DNA from 2 places in the Extibacter sp. GGCC_0201 genome. Region 1 is predicted to be linked to the other one. Evidence: a T-box and tRNA genes for the amino acid it is inferred to sense, from the RefSeq annotation. Region 1 holds a T-box; the other holds one or more tRNA genes.
What was found. The T-box of region 1 lies ahead of proS (proline--tRNA ligase). A T-box ahead of a tRNA ligase gene usually reads a tRNA of that ligase, here a tRNA-Pro.
Positions count from the first base shown of each region.

Region 1 (10,418 bases):
ATGTGGTTATTTGAATAATAGTCGAGACAGAAAGTGGAAAAATTCTCTTTTTCCAGTATTTCCTGCAGATTAGACTGTGTGTATAGCAAGTCCACGATGGCCTTTTGAAAGCAGTGGCATTTTCGGCTGCCTATGTAGCCGGTATCTTTACAATCCGGACATGTGTATTGTAGTTCCAGATAGTTTTCCGGGTATCCGTTCTCCTTTAACAACTGCAGCTTTCTGGCGGAAAGCCGGGTTATATTATCCTTGAGGGAGGAGAGGGCCAGGTTGTCCCCTTCCAGCAGCTTACGGGCCTGTGAGACACTAAAAGCGGAGATAGAATGATCTATCTCCTCCAACTTTGGAATTCTGCGATATACATCTTCGTACCGCCTGCGCAGACGGCTTTCGTTATCCAGCTGTTTCTGCTCATATACACGCATTAAAAATTCGTACTGGGAATTCGAAAGAGCCATGTCAGCAGTCTCCTTTATCTTGTTTTTTTACTGGACAAGCTTGCGTTCCAGGTCGTTCATGTCATAATTGCGTCCTTCAAAATTGTTGAACTTATTGTTCTTGCCGGCGGATGGTGCGGCAGTCTTTGCATCCTTCTTCTTCCGCTCTTTTTCAAGCTGATATTCTGCATCGAGGGCTTCCACATCCTTTAAATGACGGACGCCTTTTGCGAGCCAGCTTTTCAATATGGATTCGGTGTAGTCGAAGCTTGGCTGGTGGATGGTATTCATCGTGCGGCTGCATGCCTCAAGTATGATATCGAGTGAAAAGCCATATTCTTCATTCCATCTGCGGATAAATGCAATCTCTGATGAGGCCGGCACGCGGCCTTTGATTCCGTAGGCATTCAGTACGGAATAGCAGTTTTTGTTATATAGTATAGTGCTGGCCTTGGCTTCGGTGACCGTGGCGATCTTCTGTTCAGCCCAGGACAGCGCTACCTTCTGTATGTAATGCATGCTCCTGTGTCCGTTTTCTACACAATATTCGATGAGATATTCGATCAGATCCGTAGACATGTGCAGCGTGTCGTAAAAATAAGTAATCGTATCAATGTCGGTTGCAGATAATGTCTTTCCAAGATACTGTTCAGCCACGAACAGAAGCTCCTTGAACTCCTCCCGTTCCTTGCGGTTGCGGTACGGCTGTATATTCTGGGCGGCTGACGATGTATCAGGCGCGGCAGCCCCTCCGGCCGGATCTGGGATATCAGGAACAGCATCTGGAGGCTTTACGGCAGCCTTCTCGGTGGAAGATGCAGCACCCAGTTCCCCGGTATCATAATCAAGCAGTCCCTGCTTTTTCCAATAGTTCAGCGCCCGGATGACATCTTTCTCCGTGTCATCAAGCATATCTGCAATCTGAGAAACGCTCAGGCAGCCTTCGGAATTATTCAGATGGCGCAGCAGAAGAAGATATACCTTCACATATTCTCCGTTCGCCTCGGCCATATAATGGTCGATGAATTCATTCTCCAGTACGGTTGTCTTCTCTTGTGCGTGATTGGTCAATGTCAGCTTCTTCATAACGTTACGCCAGTCCTCCCTCATGATTAAGTGTTACGTAGACATATTATAGCATTAGAAGGACAGGCAAAAAAGCAATTTCTAAGGCAAAAAAGGAGTTTTTTGTTGATAAAATTGTGTGGAAAGTGTGGATAACCTATTTCTTAAGTATGTTTTCCCCGATATTTACAACATCTCCTGCTCCCATAGTTATCAACAAATCCCCTTTATGACACTTATCCAGGCAAAAGTCTTCTATCTCTTCAAATGTAGAGAAATAGTAAGCATCACAATCATTTTCCTTTAGGGCATCTGCAATATCCCGGGATGAAATTCCGAGAGTGTCTGTCTCTCTGGCTGCGTATATATCTGCCAGTACAACGTGGTCTGCAAGTGTGAGCGCATCGATGAAATCGCGGAACAATGCCTTTGTCCTTGTGTAGGTGTGAGGCTGGAATACGCACCAGACCTCCTTGTGCGGATAGTGTGCCGCGGCAGTAAGAGAAGCCTTGATCTCTGTCGGATGATGGGCATAGTCGTCGATGACGGTAACGCCGTTCTTCTCCCCTTTGTGCTCAAACCTGCGTTTGGTGCCTGTGAACTCTTTCAGCCCCCGGCTTATATCGGACAGGGGAACGGACAGGGTGTCAGCGACGGCAATTGCTGCGAGGGCATTGGACACATTGTGGTCTCCATTGACAGAGAGCTGTATACGCTCCATGAATTCGCCGTCTTTCACGAGGTCAAAGGATGCCTCTCCTTTCGCGTCGTGGGTGATATTAGATGCGCTGTAGTTCACATCGTGTCCGGGACCATACGTAACGATACGGCATGGCAGGCCTGCCGTAATCTCCTCAAGCCGTTCGATCTCTCCGTTTATGACTAGCGTTCCGCCGGACGGAAGAAGCGCTGCAAAGCGGCGGAAGGAATTACGGATATCGTCCAGGTCTTTGAAGAAGTCGAGATGATCCTCGTCTATGTTCAGTATGACGCTTATCATAGGATGGAAATGAAGAAAGCTGTTCGTGTATTCGCAGGCTTCCGTCACAAACAGTCCTGATGTTCCGACCTTTATATTGCCGCCGATGGCTTTCAATATGCCGCCCACAGATATGGTCGGATCCAGTTCTCCTGCGAGAAGTATATGGGAAAGCATGGAAGTCGTGGTCGTCTTGCCGTGGGTACCGGAGATGGCGATTGGGACGTCATAATTGGTCATAAGCTGTCCGAGCAGTTCCGCGCGGCTGAGCATAGGAAGCCCCTTCTGCACGGCTGCCATATATTCTTCGTTATCTTCATGTATGGCGGCCGTATATACCGCCACGTCTATCCCGTCTATTATATTAGAAGCTTTCTGTCCGTAGAAGATGGTGGCGCCCAGGCTTTCGAGGTGGTCTGTCAGCGCGGACTCTTTATTGTCTGAGCCAGAGACTGTAAATCCTTCCTTGAGGAGGATTTCCGCAAGACCGCTCATGCTGATGCCGCCGATGCCGATAAAATGTACGTGTACCGGTTGTTCAAAATTGATTTTATACATAAGATACCTTCCTGTTTTTATAAAATTCTACATAAGGGCCAAAAATTGGAATAAAAGTTTATCCCTATTCATATTATTATAAACATATATGCAAAAAAAACCAAGCCGTATTTTTTTGTTATAAATTAATAAAAAGTTCACAAAAAATTCAATTTTTTTGTAAATGTTGTTCACTGAATATGAAAATTATGGTATAATGTGAGCAACGAATTACTGAGAAGGGGTGATGACATGATTAAGAAAGAGATGATAGCAATGTTGCTGGCAGGAGGACAAGGCAGCAGGTTGGGAGTCCTTACGGCAAAAGTGGCCAAGCCAGCCGTTGCTTTTGGAGGTAAATACAGGATTATTGACTTCCCACTCAGCAACTGCATTAACTCAGGAATCGATACTGTAGGAGTGCTAACGCAATATCAGCCGTTACGACTGAATACACATATCGGAATTGGTATTCCGTGGGATTTGGACCGTAATATCGGCGGTGTAACCATACTCCCGCCGTATGAGAAGAGCAATAGCAGCGAATGGTATACCGGTACGGCCAATGCCATTTACCAGAACCTGGATTATATGGACACGTTTAATCCGGATTACGTATTGATTCTGTCGGGTGACCACATCTATAAGATGGACTATGAGGTTATGCTCGATTACCACAAGGAGAATAAAGCAGACGTCACAATTGCTGCCATGCCGGTGCCGATGGAGGAGGCGAACCGTTTTGGAATTGTAATCACGGACGAGGAAGGCCGTATTACGGAATTCCAGGAGAAGCCCCCTGAGCCGAAGAGCAATCTGGCTTCCATGGGTATCTACATATTCAGCTGGCCGGTGCTGAAGGAGGCGCTCCTTGCACTTCAGGACGAGCCGGGGTGTGATTTTGGAAAGCATATCATACCATACTGCCATGACAGGGAGGATCGTCTTTTCGCATATGAGTACAACGGATACTGGAAGGATGTAGGTACGCTCGGCTCATATTGGGAAGCGAACATGGAGCTGATAGATATAATCCCTGAGTTTAATTTATATGAAGAATTCTGGAAAATATACACAAACAGTGATATTATCCCTCCGCAGTATGTATCAGGAGATGCGGTAATCGAGCGGAGCATCATCGGTGACGGTTCGGAGATATATGGAGAGATACATAACTGTGTAATTGGATCGGGAGTTACAATTGGCCAGGGAACGGTCGTGAGAGACTCGATTATTATGAAGGATGTCGCAATCGGAAGTGACTGTGTAATCGACAAGTCTATTATTGCAGAGAGCGTGAAGGTCGGCGACAATGTTACGCTTGGAATTGGATCGGAAGTGCCTAACAAGCTGAAGCCGGCGGTTTATTCATTTGGTCTTGTGACCATAGGAGAGAACTCGGAGATACCTGGAGGAGTCCAGATTGGAAAGAATACTGCCATAAGCGGTGTTACATCTAAGGAAGACTACCCGGACGGAATACTTGAGAGCGGAGAAACATTGATAAAGGCAGGTGAACGAGTATGAGAGCAGTAGGTCTTATTTTAGCAGGTGGCAACAGCAACAAGATGCGTGAACTTACCCATAAGCGTGCGGTGGCGGCGATGCCTGTCGCAGGCAGCTACAGGGCGATTGATTTTGCGCTCAGCAATATGTCCAATTCGCATATCCAGAAAGTGGCTGTATTGACTCAGTATAATGCCCGTTCGCTGAACGAGCATCTGAATTCTTCCAAATGGTGGGACTTTGGAAGGAAGCAGGGAGGGCTGTATGTATTTACACCAACGATAACCGCGGACAACGGGTACTGGTACAGAGGGACGGCAGACGCTATATACCAGAACCTGGATTTCCTTAAGAGATGTCATGAACCCTATGTGATTATTACTTCTGGCGATGCTGTATACAAGATGGATTACAACAAGGTGCTGGAATACCATATTGCAAAAAAGGCGGATATTACCGTGGTGTGCAAGGATCTGGAAGCAGGAGAGGACGCGAGCCGGTTCGGTACTATCAAGATGAATGAGTCTATGCGTATTGAAGAATTTGAAGAGAAGCCCATGGTGGCTAATTCAAATACGATATCAACCGGAATCTATGTAATCAGAAGACGACAGCTGATTGATCTGATTGAGCACTGCGCAGAGGAGGAGAGGCACGATTTTGTAACCGACATTCTTATCAGGTATAAGAATCTGAAAAAGATATACGGTTATAAGATAAAAGATTACTGGAGCAACATTTCCACAGTGGATGCTTATTACCGCACAAACATGGATTTCCTGAAGCCGGAAGTAAGAAATTACTTTTTCAAGGAACATCCCGATATTTTCTCCAAGGTCAGCGATTTGCCGCCCGCAAAATATAACCCGGGTTCAGTTGTTAAGAACAGCCTTGTAGCAAGCGGAAGTATCATCAACGGGACAGTGGAAAATTCCATCTTGTTCAAGAAGACATTTGTGGGGAACAATTGCGTGATTAAGAATTCTATAATTCTGAACGACGTATATCTCGGGGACAATACGTACATTGAAAACTGTATTGTAGAAAGTCGTGACACAATCAGAGCAAATACGCGCCACGTTGGTGAGAACGGTGTGAAGGTAGTCGTGGAAAAGAACGAGAGGTATGCACTATAGTGCACGGCTGACAGAAAGGGGCTTGAAAAAATGCAAATCACAGATGTACGCGTACGTAAAGTAGCAAAAGAGGGTAAGCTTAAAGCGGTAGTATCAATTACTATGGATGAGGAATTCGTAGTACACGACATTAAGGTCATCGAAGGAGAAAAAGGACTCTTTATTGCTATGCCCAGCAAAAAAGCATTAGACGGCGAATATCGGGATATTGCGCATCCAATCAACTCAGGTACAAGAGAGCGCATTCAAAGTATCATCCTTGAGAGGTACGAAGAAGCGCTGCAGGAAGAACCGGCTGCAGAGCCAGATGTGGTGGAAGCATAAGACCAGGTGGTCATTGGTTAAGATTTGAGAGACAGCAAAAGGACATCCTTGCGGGGATGTCCTTTTTAGGCGGGCAGAATTGGGGACGGGGGAAATTGAGATTTCCCCCGTCCCCAATTCGTTTCAGTGTGTCCCAATTTGAAATATCCCTGTCCCTATAGTAGGGAAAACGTCATCTTGCGGCCTGTCTTGGGATGCGGGAAACTTAATCTGTATGCACACAGATGTATATGTTGCAGTCCTACAGCGTCTAAAGCCTTCGGGTTATATTTCGTATCCCCGATGATAGGACAGCCTAGATTAGCCAGCTGAACACGTATTTGATGATGCCGTCCGGTATCTAGACGAATGTCCAGCTCGGTTGGGGACGGGGGAAATTGAGATTTCCCCCGTCCCCAACTCGTTTCAGTGTGTCCCGTTTTGAAATACCCCTGTCCCTCTTCTACAATTTTATAATGTAGCCTTGCAAGCTTTGCTCCCGGGGCTTCTCGTGCACAGATGGAAGAGGTGTTGGTACGCCCATCTTTCAGCATATAGTTTTCCAGCGTGCCTTCTTTGCCAGGGGGGATGCCGTCTACGAGTGCCCGGTAATATTTATCAAAACAATCGTTCTGCATCTGTCGGTTCAGCTCCCGGGCTGCAAGTGGTGTTTTGGCAAATACGAGAATCCCCTTCACCGGCTGATCCAGCCGGTGTATTATGGCGAGGTAGGGCTCGCCGTTCTGCGGCCTGTACGAGAAAATATGTGTTTTCAGCATGCTTTCCATATCCTGCACTGCCGTGCTTTTGCTCTGCGTGGCAACTCCGTGCGGTTTTACACATACGATTATATATTTATCTTCAAATAATATATCTAAATGATTTATTTTCATAAAGAAATCTCCTTGACTTTGCATGAATAGGCTCTTATCATTTAAACATAGCGCATAAGAATATGCAAATAGATTGAGCAAAAGAGGATAATTAAATGGAATATTTAATGCTTATAGTGGGCTTTTTATTATTGATAAAAGGAGCAGACCTGTTCGTTGACGGAAGTTCCAGCGTGGCAAAGATTCTAAAAATACCTACTATCATTATCGGCCTGACAGTTGTCGCCTTCGGGACAAGCATGCCGGAATTGTCTGTCAGCGCCACTGCAGCCATAAAAGGGAACAATGACCTTGCGGTGAGCAATGTTCTCGGGTCCAATATTTTTAACCTTCTTGTTGTCCTTGGGTGCTGTGCACTTGTACAGCCGGTGCGTGCAAAATGGTCTCTTCTTAGAAAAGAATTTCCGTTCTCAATCTTCATTACATTGATATTATTGCTTTTGAATTCGGATTTTTCGATAGCTAAAGTCTGGAAAGGGGACCAGATTTTTGTTCTGGGAAGGTGGAGCGGTATTCTATTACTAGCCCTTTTTGTGGTATTCCTTTTTGCCACCGTGGGTTCTGCGCTGAAGTCCAGGGATGAAATTACCGCATATGAGGAAGACTATAAGATGATGAGTCCGCTGAAAAGTGGAATTTATATTGTAATCGGCCTGGCCGGTATCATATGGGGAGGGGACCTTGTTGTAGACAGTGCGACCAGCATAGCCGTGGACTTCGGATTGAGCCAGACATTTATAGGCCTTACCATCGTCGCTTTAGGCACATCTCTCCCAGAGCTTGTGACATCTATGGTGGCGGCTGGAAAAGGGGAAAATGACCTTGCGGTTGGCAATGTAGTTGGTTCAAATATATTTAATATCCTGCTCATACTGGGCGTATCTTCCGTCATTACGCCTATAAAGCTCGATGTTACGGCGGTGTATGATACCCTCATACTCGTGGCAGCAAGCATAATCGTATATATAGCTGCAATCAGCAAACATGAAATCAAAAAGACGGAAGGAGCGTTGTTCCTGCTGGCATATCTCGCATTTTTCGTATACATTTTACTGAGGTAATGTATTTTTCTATGTTAAGTTTTGCTTGACAAAAGTTCAATGCTAAAGTACAATTACGTTTAACTAAACATTTGCTGGCAATGATTGTTGCATAAGGCAGAATTGGCTGTGAAAAGGAATAGTAGTTACAGGGATATTCCACAGAGAGAGAGTCCATAGTGCTGAAAGGCTCTTGTTTTGAAATGTGATGAACCTACCTTGGAGCCACTGTGCGAAAGCACAGCGTTTCATCAGCGTTAATGGTGATTAGAGAGAGCTGCGAAAGGGTCGCAGTTAACTAGGGTGGTACCGCCGAGCTTTTCGGTCCCTTTTTCAGGGGAGCGAAAGGCCCGGCGTTTTTTGTTTCCCGGCTAAAACTAAATAAGTGGGGCAAGGGCCCTGCGGAAAAAAGGAGAAGAGAAACATGGCAAACGAGAAGAAGTTAGTAGAGAATATCACACCACGTGATGAGGATTTTGCACAATGGTACACAGATGTCGTACGGGAGGCCGAGCTTTGCGATTATTCAAGCGTAAAGGGATGCCTTAACTACCTGCCAAATGGATATGCAATCTGGGAACTGATTCAGGCAGATCTTGATAAACGTTTTAAAGAGACGGGTGTAGAAAATGTATACCTTCCGACGTTGATTCCTGAGAACCTTCTGGAAAAAGAGGCTGACCATGTAGAGGGTTTTGCGCCTGAAGTTGCCTGGGTTACACACGGAGGAATGGAGCGGCTTCAGGAAAGGCTCTGTATCCGCCCGACATCTGAAACATTATTCTGTGATTTATGGTCTAAGACCGTTCAGTCATATAGGGATCTTCCGAAAGTATGGAACCAGTGGAACTCCGTGCTTCGGTGGGAGAAGACTACGAGGCCTTTCCTTCGGTCCAGAGAGTTCTTATGGCAGGAAGGGCATACGCTGCATGCAACTTATGAAGAGGCTGAAGAGCGTACGATTCAGATGTTCCACGTATATGAAGACTGCTATAAAGAGACACTTGCAATTCCTTTTGTATCAGGAAGAAAAGCAGAGCATGAAAAATTTGCAGGAGCGCAGGACACTTATACGATTGAAGCGCTTATGCATGACGGAAAAGCACTCCAGTCAGCAACCAGCCATTTCTTCGGAAGCGGCTTCCCTGACGCATTTGATATCAAATATGTAGATAAAAATAACCAGCTGCACAGCGCATATGAGACATCATGGGGATGGTCAACAAGAAGTATCGGTGCCATTATCATGGTCCATGGCGATGACAGCGGACTCGTCCTTCCGCCACATGTTGCTCCTGTAGAATGTAGAATCATTCCTATTGCACAGCACAAAGAAGGCGTGCTCGACAAAGCCCATGTACTTTTCGATGAGTTGAAAAAAGCCGGATACAGAGTGAAAATCGATGATTCCGATAAGAGTCCGGGATGGAAATTCTCCGAACAGGAGATGCTCGGTATACCTACAAGAATTGAAATAGGGCCAAAGGATATAGAGAAAAATCAGGTTGTCGTAGTACGACGCGATAACCGTGAAAAGATTATCGTTTCGCTGGATGAAATCGCAACAAAGCTACGTGACATCTTAGAGACAATACAGGAAGACATGTACAACAGAGCAGTTGACTTCCTGAACAGCCACATCGACACAGCTGTTTCCATGGATGAAATGGTTGAAAAGTTCAAAGCTAACCGTGGATTCGTTAAAGCATGCTGGTGTGGAGATCCTGAGTGCGAAGGCGAAGTAAAATACGCAACAGGCGGTGCCGCAACACGCTGCTTGATTGAGGATGAAGAAATGATATCCGATAAGTGCATCTGGTGTGGAAAACCTGCAAAACACATGGCATACTGGGGAAAATCATATTAATTTTAATTTTGGGACGGAGTTTTTTTAAAAAACCTCCGTCCCAAATTAAAATAGTCATGTCCCCGATTGATTTTACCCTGTCCCCTTAAAAGGAAAGGGAGGTAATTTTATGCCCAGAAGACCTAGACGAGAAAGTGTAACGGGTTTGTATCACATAATGGCGCGGGGTCTAAACCGCAGCGCAATATTTGAAGAAAAAAGAGAGAAAAGCAGATTTCTAAATCTGCTAAGGGATAACCTATCCCGGTTTGATGTGGCAATATATGCATACTGCATTATGCCTAATCATATTCATCTACTAGTCAAAACAGAAATTCAGGAACTTTCATCATTTATGGCTAAAGTCTTAGCCGCATATGCCCAGTATTATAATTTCAAGAATAACCGTATAGGATATGTTTTCCAGGACCGATTCAGGAGCCAGTGCATAGAAGAAGAGGAATATTTTTGGAACTGTCTGAGATATATACATCTTAACCCCTTGAACGATAGAGATTTGAGTAAATTGCTAAAGTATAAGTTTTGCAGCTTCTATGAGTATTATTATGGAAAAGATGATATTCTGTGTGAAAAAGCATTTGCTGCAAAAGAAAAAAGATTTCAGACCAAAAAAGCATTTCTGGCTTTTCATAAAATGGACAACAGGGATGTATTT
Region 1 covers NZ_JABFCH010000011.1:22,371-32,788, reverse strand. Annotated here, with positions in the region: gene HJV72_RS09265 (ATP-binding protein) at 1-458, opposite strand, end outside; gene HJV72_RS09260 (DnaD domain protein) at 486-1,523, opposite strand; gene murC (UDP-N-acetylmuramate--L-alanine ligase) at 1,660-3,039, opposite strand; gene HJV72_RS09250 (glucose-1-phosphate adenylyltransferase) at 3,271-4,545, shown strand; gene glgD (glucose-1-phosphate adenylyltransferase subunit GlgD) at 4,542-5,660, shown strand; gene spoVG (septation regulator SpoVG) at 5,691-5,984, shown strand; gene HJV72_RS09235 (RluA family pseudouridine synthase) at 6,140-6,856, opposite strand; gene HJV72_RS09230 (calcium/sodium antiporter) at 6,952-7,917, shown strand; T-box leader at 8,017-8,229, shown strand; gene proS (proline--tRNA ligase) at 8,321-9,763, shown strand; gene HJV72_RS09220 (transposase) at 9,873-10,418, shown strand, end outside.

Region 2 (10,418 bases), on a different contig from region 1:
TGCGGCATCCTGTAGAAATGTATGCCATGCCAGGTCTGTCTGCATACTTCTTGGCTTATAGATAAGCTTACCTCCATGGCTGTAGGTGATTACATGGGCACTCTTGTGGCCGCTGTGATAATCCGAACATCCGGCGCCTATTTCCTGAACACGCCCCTGAATCCCCCGAAAAAAATAGTCTGCAATTTCTTTCTGATGCTGATATAATACCCTTACAATTTCACAGATATGTTCCTTAAGATCTGTGGCCACTTCATCCATTATGCGGTTCAGCACCGGATATTCCCGGGTCATCTCTTTCCACAGTCCACCCCTCAGTATTAATTCTTCTTCCCTGCTTTTCAGCCATTTTGTCGCATCCCCATACCGCACATTATGCTTCTCCATAATCGCAAAAAGGATGTCCTTTCCCCAGAAATCGACTGCATCCATAAACTCGCCGCGAAATGGATGCAGCACTCCCTTTTCAACAATACATAGGTACGGTTCCAGGTCACATGCGCACGACCTCTTAAACAAGCGGAAATAGTATTCCAGGTATCCTTCTTTCACCGTAATACGGTAACTGTCGTTAAAATAGAATTGTTCCCTGCTCTCCATTTCATCCTTCCTTGCCGGTTTTCTCGTTACGAATAATTCCAACTTTTCATTTGTCCAAATCTTCTTTATAATAAAATTATAGTTTTAAAGACAAAAAGGTAAATAGTACGCAGTGTACTATTTATGAGCAGGATAGGAGAACTCTATGTCAAATAGCACACCCGTTTCAAAACCTTATTATTTTACTGACAAGATGCAGCATGCACTCCCGGGGATTCTGCATTCCCCGCTCTCTGTGATAGAGGCCGGCTCCGGATGCGGCAAGACAACCTTGATAGCAGAATGCTTTCTAAAAAGAACCGCTACCGGGATGCGTCATTATATATATACTTGTCTGGGAGAATCTCCCGAAAAAGCATGGGAAGGAATCTGCACATTGTTTCAGGAGGTGGACGAAGCGGTTGGGCGCCGCCTTCTGGACCTTGCCCCTCCCTGTAATGACAGCATAACCGCGATTACGCTCCAGATGGGCAGACTCTCCTGTGATGACCCTGCCATTCTGATTCTGGATAATTATCAGCTCCTTGATTTTCCTGAACCTTTGATGTTCCTGGATGCATTGTCACTTCATGGCTGCGGCAATCTGCACATTGTCGTTTTGACACATCCGCTGAAATCCACCGTCCTGAGGCATAGCAAAAATATTTATGTTATTCCTTCTGATATCCTGACCTTTGGCCCTCAGGATATCAAGTCTTACTTCCTACAGGCAGGCTGCCAGCTTGATGACGGGCAAATCACTTCTCTCTATGAAGACTCCGGAGGATTTACAGCGGCGATTCATCTGCAGCTCATACATTACCTGGCACATAACAGTTTCATATCCGCGGTTCATATTTCAAAGTTAATGGAACAGGCTATCTGGCTGTATCTTGGCAAATCGGAGCAGTATTGTTATATCATGCTGTCCCTCCTTAAGAGCTTTACCTTGGAGCAGGCATTATTATTATCCAAAAAGGCCGGGCTGGCAGAACGGCTTCCCGGGTTATTGAGTCAAAATCCCTTTATACGGTACGATATGGAGTCACATCTCTATATCATTCACAACCTGTTTCATACTTTTCTTGATGACAGGTTCAGCCAGTGGTCCGACATCGCCAAAAAACAAGCATGGAAAGAAGCCGGACATGCCTGTGCCGCCGCGGGATCATACGTATACGCAGCACTTTATTATTGCAGAGCAGGAGCCCTTCATCTTATAACATCCCTATCCTTCTCCCCGGAAGACCGGATAGAACTGATTAATCTGGACGGGCATCTTGTCGTTACTGCACTTATAGAAGAACCGGAACAAAAGACACTTAAAACCATGCCGGAACTGGCATTAAGCCTTACGCTGGAGTTATTTATCCAGGGACAATATGCCCTGCACGCACCATATTATCTTCTGATTAAGCAGCTTCTCTTTGAGACCAGCCTGTACCACGGGCGGCGTCTTGAAAAACTTCTTGGAGAGTTCGCACTTATGGAATCCTTCCTTGCCTTCAATGATGTAACCGCCATGCGTGCGTGCCACCAAAAGGCTTACAGCCTCCTACAGTCGCCTACCAGCCTCTATTCCCTGAAGGATTCTTTTACATTTGCATCCTCTTCTGTGGTTGCAATGTTCTGGAGAAAAAGCGGGCAGTTGTCAAAAACACTTACACAGGTGGCTGATGGCATGCCCTGCTACTATCTGCTCTCCCGCAATAACGGGCGTGGCGTGCCCCAGGCCATGGAGGCGGAAATCATGCTGTTAGCAGGGGATAGCAGAGGCGCCAGGAGGATGTGTACCCAGGCACTTTATGAAGCCGCCCTGTATCAGCAGGACAGCATCTGCTTTGTAGCAGAGATGACGATGGCAAGAGCTGCCATCTTACTCGGCGAAGGGGATTCCTATATGGATTCCCTGACGCGGATAATCGATAGAGGCCGCCATGGAACCGAGCACCGCTGTCTGCAGACTTGTGAACTGTGTCAGGCGTACTTAAGCCTTATTCTTGGATTTTATGAAGAGATTCCTCAATGGCTGGAGGATATGCAGGCAATCCGGCGCCGGACCCTAAATGTGACGATTCCCTTTACGCAGATCATCTATGGGCAGCTGATGTTAAACAAGCTTAAATCTAATGGAATGACAAAAAACGAATTCGAGCGGTGTATGGAAGAATTGATATATGAAAGCGAGCAGTTTCACATGCTTTTACCTAAGGTCTACGAACTAATCTATCTTGCGATAGGGAGAGATGCCGAGGGCAGGAGGATGGAAGCGCTTGACGCGCTTGGCCAGGCACTGGACCTTGCTCTGCCTGACCACGTCTATCTTCCATTTGCGGAAAATTATGTTCCCCTTGCCCCATTGCTCCAGATTATAACGGTGCGGAATAACAAAGAGAACATTGCACAGGTAACCGCTCTTGGCCAGCAATTTCAATACGGCCGGGAACGCATGTATCAATATCTGAATCGGACTGAGCTTCCTCTGTCAAAGCGGGAACAGGAAATCGCCTGGCTGCTGAGTCAGCGGCTCTCTTCCCGGGAGATAGGGGAAAAGCTCGGAATATCTCCTAACACCGTGCGAAATACCATACAGAAAATATATCTGAAACTGGGAATACATAGCAAGAAAGAACTTTATGAGAAGAGGAGGCCGTAAGGGTGGGCGATTATCACGATAAAATAGGAAGCAAATTTTCTTGCTTGGAGTGAACCCCTTTTGTTAGACAGAATAAATGTCTAACGAATTGGAGTCGTCAATGTTAGATAACCCAGTGCCGAGTGTATGCGCTTAGTATTATAATAGACTTTGTCAAGTTTAGTGTGTAAATCCAAAAGGAAAAAAGATTGAAAAAACACTGTGAAGAAATCGAAAAGCCTGACAACGAAAAATATGCCGGGAATACAAATGAAACGGTGGCGGTATCACCAAGCTACAGAAAACAACCATTCCCGACTTACAAGCCAAAGGAACGCCAGAATCATCCCGACCAGCTTTTTTACTTCTATAAAAAGCAAAAGCCCCCATAAAATGGGGGTAAAATCGGAGTGACGTGATTCGAACACGCGACCTCTACGTCCCGAACGTAGCGCTCTACCAAGCTGAGCCACACTCCGATATTTTATTTAGTTAACCGGACTCTCTGTAAAAGAGAAATCCGGCGCCCCTGCCAAGGAACTACGGATAGAGGACTTGAACCTCTACTAACAGAGTCAGAGTCTGCTGTGCTGCCATTACACCAATCCGCAATACAGCTCGTCATTTCTTTGACGGAACATGTATTATTATACCAAATAAAACACAAAAATCAAGCCTTTTTTTACAACTTTTTAATTTTCTTTTTTCCACCCTTTTTTATACCGTATAAACAGGCCAATAGTCAGGATGAGTGTTAAGCTTTCTGCCAAAGTCGGACTCCACCATATGCCGCTTCCTTCAAACAGAGCAGTCAGCAGTCCAAGGCTCAGTACGAGCATGACGATGCTTCTGGCCACCGATATCGCCATGGCTGATACCGGCTTCTCTACTGCTGTAAAATAACCGCCAATCACGATATTATAGCCTGCTACGAGGAAGGACAGCACGAAGATGCACATTACATGTACGGAATAAGCGCTCAGCTGTGTGAGTTCTTTTGCTACGAACATTCCTACTATCCCCCTGGCCCCGATGACGCTGCCGGCTGTGAAGGCGACAGATACGACTACTGTTGCCATTATTCCATACCGCATCAGCTTCCGGCAGCGGTCAATTCGTTTCTGCCCGTAATAGTAGCTAATCAAAGGCTGGTACCCTTGTGCAATTCCGACCATGGACATGATAGCGATAGAATTTACGTATGAAATAATCGTATAACTTACGAGGGCGTCCTCATTCAGGTAATGTAGTATTGCCTGGTTGAACAGGAAGATGATCAGCCCCGTCGACAGCTCCGTGATACCGGACGGCAGCCCGTTCTTGAATTCTCTCCATACAAGCGGCAGGTCCATCTTGAACTTCTGGAATTTGATGGTTCCTTTCCCCGCCAGAAAATGCATCAGATACAGACCGATGAGCGCTACATTAGACAGGCCCGTAGCAAGAGCCGCACCGCTGATTCCCATGCCCCATTCCATAACCATGAAGTAATCCAGCACTACGTTCATGAGCGATCCGGTCGCCACGATGATGGTCGCACGCTTTGGATATCCGTCTGTCTTGATTAACGTCTCAAAGGAGTATGCCAGGATAAACAGCCCGGAGAACGGCGCAAGCGTTCCGAGATAATCCAGTACGTACTCCCGGTTGTGGGCCGTAGCCCCCAGGAAATCCGCGAACCGCTCCAGATTCAGCATCACTGCTGCTGTGACAATGATAGAAAGGATACAAAGCAGCACGATATTCTGTGTAAAGACCTCATTTGCCCGTTTGATATTCTTTTCCCCGAGCATAATCGCTACCACAGTAGATGTACCTACCGCAAATAAAATAGATATCGCAAACAGCGCCATCACATAAGGCATAGATATATTAACCGCAGTCAGTGCCACCTCCGATACCCCTCTCGCGACGAAGATGCCGTCTACCATCGTATAAAGCGCAAAAACCCACTGCGCTACGATAGATGGTATGATAAATCTTATAAAATCACTTTTCAGCGATTTGCCTTCCAATCTCATAATCAATCTCTCCTTAATTCTTTTACCTTGTATTTATAGATTAAACCTTGGTATAATACTAAGGTCAAGGGTTTATTTGGGGACGTAACATAATTCAAAAGGATCACGTCCCAAATTAACAATTGCCCTGTACCTAAATGAGGAGAAGGTCTTTATGAAGCATTATTATCGCATCGGCGAAATTTCACAATTATACAATATCGGCCCGGATTCTTTGCGTTATTATGAGAAGCTTGGGATTCTAAAGCCTCACAGGGGGGAGAATGATTACCGCATGTATCATATCCATGACCTGTGGCGGCTGAATGTTATCAGGGATCTGCGGGAGCTTGGTTTTTCTATGGAGCGCATCCGGGAATATCTGGACAACCGGAGCCTGTCCACCACGGAAACTATGCTGCAGGAGGAGCTTATTATCATCCGGGAGCGTATGAAGTCCCTGGAAACGTTGCAGTCGAATATCGAAGACCGTCTGGAAATTATACGGGACGCGATAAGACAGCCAATCGGAGTGATTGAAGAAAAGACACTGCCTGCACGGCGGTGCCACACGATACACGCCGGTTACAGCCAAGACGAGGAGATGGATATGCTTATCAAGCAGCTTCTGAATAAGAACAAGGATAAGCTTTATATCATCGGGAATAACCGGATCGGTTCTGTCATCCCTGTAGACAGCGCCGCCGCGGGCAATTACAGGAACTATACTGATGTCTTTATCATTGACAAAAGCGGGGAAGATGTTATCGAACCAGGTAATTATCTCTCTGTCAGCTATCGGGGCGACTGTGCTCAGAATGCCGACTATATCCCGAAGCTTCTGGCATATGCAAGAGAGCACGGCTACAGCCTCCAGGGTCCGTTCCTGGAACTGCTCTGGACAGATATACATCAGGCATCCGAAGAAAAGGAGCACATTACGGAACTTCAGATCAGAGCAGGCCACAGATGACCACGGCTGACATAAAAGGCCGCCGGGGAAGTAATCTTCTTCTGCCGGCGGCTTTCTCTTATACGTTCCATTTTCTTTCACATTCTAAGCTCTATATCTCTTGGATCCTCCTGAGCGCGGCAACCGTATTTTCATAAGAACCAAATGCCGTCAGGCGAAAATACCCTTCACCGCTTGGACCAAATCCGGAACCCGGCGTGCCGACTACACCTGCCCGTTCCAGCAGATAGTCAAAAAACTCCCATGAAGTCATGCCTTTTGGTGTCTCCAGCCATATATACGGTGCATTTACTCCACCGGACACACTATATCCTGCGCTTTTCAACCCCTCATAGATAATAGCGGCATTTTTCATATAGTATGCTACCTGTTCTTTAAGCTGTGATTGACCCGCATCTGAATAAACCGCCGCCCCTGCCCTCTGGACAATATATGGCGCTCCGTTATATTTAGTCCCATGCCGCCGTGCCCACAGCGAATGAAGCATGACATCCCCGCATTTCAAATCTTTTGGTACCACAGCTGCGCCCAGGCGGACTCCTGTGAAACCGGCATTCTTCGAAAAGCTGCGCAGCTCTATCGCACACGTTCTGGCCCCTTCACATTCATAAATCGTGTGGGGCACATCTTCTTCAGAAATATAAGCCTCATACGCAGCATCATATATAATCACAGCCCCGTTCTTATTGGCATAATCTACCCATTCCTGTAGCTGAGGCTTCGTGACCGTGGCACCGGTCGGATTGTTCGGGAAGCAGAGATAGATGATATCCGGCACCTCCTTTGGCAGCTCAGGCGCAAAATTGGTCTCCTTCGTACATGGCATATAGATGATATTGCTCCACGTCTCTGTATTTGTATCATAAGTGCCGGTCCGCCCGGCCATCACATTCGTGTCCACATAGACAGGATAGACAGGGTCACACACAGCTATCCTGTTATCCTTTGCAAAGATTTCCTGGATATTTCCCGAATCGCACTTTGCCCCGTCCGAGATAAATATCTCGTCCGCTTTAATGTCGCACCCTTTGGCCACATAATCATTTAAAGCCATCGCATTTCTCAGAAACTCGTACCCCAGATCCGGTGCATAACCGTGAAATGTCTCTTCATGCGCCATCTCGTCCACCGCACCGTGAAGGGCATCGATGATGGACGGCACCAGCGGCCGGGTCACGTCTCCGATTCCGAGCCGTATGATAGAGCTGTCCGGATGAGCTGCCTGGAAGGCTGCCACCTTCTTGCCGATAGTAGAGAACAGATAGCTGCCCGGCAGCTTCAAGTAGTCTTCATTTATTTTAAACATCTACGTTCCTCCTTGTTATCAATACTATAATGCCGGGGTCAAAAGGTATTTTGACCCATGATACCTATATGTCTATCTCGCCGTCATATACAACTGTGGCAGGTCCTGTCATATACACCTTGTCCGATTCACGGTCCCACCGGATCATCAGGTCGCCGCCCAGCAGCTTTACCGTAATCTCATCTTCCGTATAGCCGTTCAGTATGCTCGCCACCGCCACCGCACATGCTCCGGTACCGCACGCGAGGGTCTCGCCGGAACCACGCTCCCACACGCGCATTTCCACTGTAGTCCTGTCAATCACATGGGCGAATTCCGTATTGATGCGCTTCGGAAAGCGTTCATGGCTTTCGAACTTCGGACCTGTCTTTTCCATATCCAGTCCGTTCAGATCATCCACATATATTACAATGTGAGGGTTCCCCATAGATACACCTGTCATCCGGTACTCTGTCCCGTCTACGATGACAGCCTCATCGATAACAGAATCACCTGCAGATACGATTGGTATCTGCCCTGGATCAAGTATCGGCTTTCCCATATCCACTTTGACAAGCACGGCCTTCCCGTCCTCCACGGTCAGATCCAGATACTTGATGCCGCCAAGCGTATCTACAGAGATGCTCGTCTTGTCTGTAAGCCCGTAGTCGTACACGTATTTTGCCACGCACCGGATACCATTCCCGCACATCTCTCCCCGGGAACCGTCGGCATTATACATCTCCATCTCAAAGTCGGCAGCTTCTGAAGGCTTAATCATAATAAGCCCGTCAGAGCCTACCCCGAAGTGCCGGTCACTTACGTATCTGGCCGTTTCCGGAGGATTTGCGATTCTTTCTTCAAAACAGTTCACATACACGTAATCATTTCCGAGCCCATGCATTTTTGTAAATCTCATATTATTCCTCTCTTTCCACAACTGCTATTCCGACATGATGCTCAATACCATCTCTGCCGTCTCCACCATATTCGTTCCGCTGTCCATGCTGCTTTTCTGCAGATATCTGTGTGCTTCCCCTTCTGACATGTTGTTGCGTTCCATCAGAAGCTGTTTTGCCTTTTGGATAACCTCCTGCTGAACCGGGCTCCGTCCCTTTTTTTCCTGCTTCCTCTTCCTTCTCCTGCGGTCCATGTTCTGAAGCATCATCTCCACCGTATTCATCAGGTCGTAAACCTTAATCGGCATGTTCAGCCCCACGACCCCTTCCGCAAGTCCGCTGCTCCATTTGTCAGGAGACGCTATTAACAGCATCTCAAAATCATCAGGAAGATATTCACGAAGTTCCGAATACAGCATATCTTTCAGCTTATATCCGCACACGACAATGCCTTCGTCAACCGTATCCGCATAGTTCATAGCCTGTGCCCCAGTAGTGCATACCCCGGTGACGGCCATGCCTTCGCGGGCTAACAGGTTACGGATATTGGCGGCATTGTCCTTATTCGGAAATACAACAATTATACCAACCAAACTGACACCTCCTGTATGCGTTTCTACTGGTCATGACAGGCAGGTATCAGATTCTGTGCAGATATTTTTCTATCTCCCACTCTGTGACCTGTCCACGGTAATCCCTGTACTCTTCTGTCTTAGCTTTGATAAGCTTTTCAGATAGGTCTTCTCCTAGCACTCCTTGTATGAAGGCATCTTGTTCAAATGCACGGACTGCTTCCAGAAGGCTTCCAGGCAGCGAATCGATACCGGCTTCCTTTCTCTGTGCCTCCGTCATCTTGTATATATTGCAGTCAACGCTCTGAGGCGGCATAATCTCATTGTGTATGCCATCCATTCCTGCCGCCAGGCAGACGGACAGGGCAAGGTATGGATTAGCCGAAGGATCCGGGCTTCTGAGCTCCACTCTCATATCGCCGTCCCGCGCCGCCGGTATGCGTATGAGCGGCGTTCGGTTCTTCGCCGACCATGCAATATACGCCGGTGCTTCATAGCCGGGCACAAGTCTTTTATAAGAATTGACGGCAGGGTTGGTAATAAAGCTGATTGCCTTAATGTGCTTTATGATGCCCCCTACAAAATGATACGCTTCTCTGCTCAGCCCCTTTTCATCCTCGGGGTCTGAAAACACATTGATTCCGTCCCTGTGAAGCGACATGTTAAGGTGCATGCCCGAACCGTTCGTTCCGTATTTCGGCTTTGGCATAAATGTGGCATGCAGGCCATGGCGCTTAGCAATGGTCTTGACGACCAGCTTGAATGTCATGATATTATCTGCCGTCGTCAACGCTTCATCATATTTGAAATCTATCTCATGCTGTGCCGGGGCCATCTCATGGTGGGAGGCTTCTATCTCAAATCCCATATCCTCAAGCGTGAGCACCATGTCTCTGCGGGCATTCTCGCCCAGATCAAGAGGGCCCAGATCAAAGTATCCGGCACACTCATGCGTGAGCGTAGTCGGCAGTCCGTCATCATCCGTGTGGAACAGGAAGAACTCACATTCGGGCCCTACATTGAGCTCGTAGCCTTCCTCCCGGACCTCGCCCACTACTTGCTGCAATATGAAGCGCGGGTCGCTTTCAAATGCAGTTTTGTCTGCCTTGTATACATCACAGATCAGCCTCGCCACTTTACCTTGCTGCGGCCTCCAGGGAAATATAGCAAAGGTACTCAAGTCCGGACGCAGATACATATCTGAATCCTCCACATCTGCAAAGCCATCGATAGCCGAGCCATCGAACATACAGCCGCCGTCGAGCGCTTTTTCAAGCTGGCTTACCGTAACCGCTACATTTTTCAATGTACCAAAGATATCGGTAAACTGAAGGCGTATAAATCCCACGTCCTCGTCACGGACCATTTTCAAAATGTCCTCTCTTGTGTAATTATTCATCATCATTTCCCTCCTTACTACGTTTATGTAGCATTTAAGAATGTTTAGCATGTATATTTATGCACTTTTATGTATA
Region 2 covers NZ_JABFCH010000022.1:10,130-20,547, reverse strand. Annotated here, with positions in the region: gene HJV72_RS14190 (DUF4135 domain-containing protein) at 1-642, opposite strand, end outside; gene HJV72_RS14185 (LuxR C-terminal-related transcriptional regulator) at 746-3,235, shown strand; tRNA gene HJV72_RS14180 (tRNA-Pro) at 3,620-3,693, opposite strand; tRNA gene HJV72_RS14175 (tRNA-Gln) at 3,755-3,825, opposite strand; gene HJV72_RS14170 (MATE family efflux transporter) at 3,907-5,235, opposite strand; gene HJV72_RS14165 (MerR family transcriptional regulator) at 5,390-6,187, shown strand; gene HJV72_RS14160 (LL-diaminopimelate aminotransferase) at 6,279-7,493, opposite strand; gene dapF (diaminopimelate epimerase) at 7,558-8,391, opposite strand; gene HJV72_RS14150 (ANTAR domain-containing response regulator) at 8,416-8,964, opposite strand; gene HJV72_RS14145 (glutamine synthetase family protein) at 9,011-10,342, opposite strand.
Region 2: it has a tRNA-Pro gene. The T-box ahead of proS (proline--tRNA ligase) is inferred to sense a tRNA for this amino acid. The anticodon was not compared.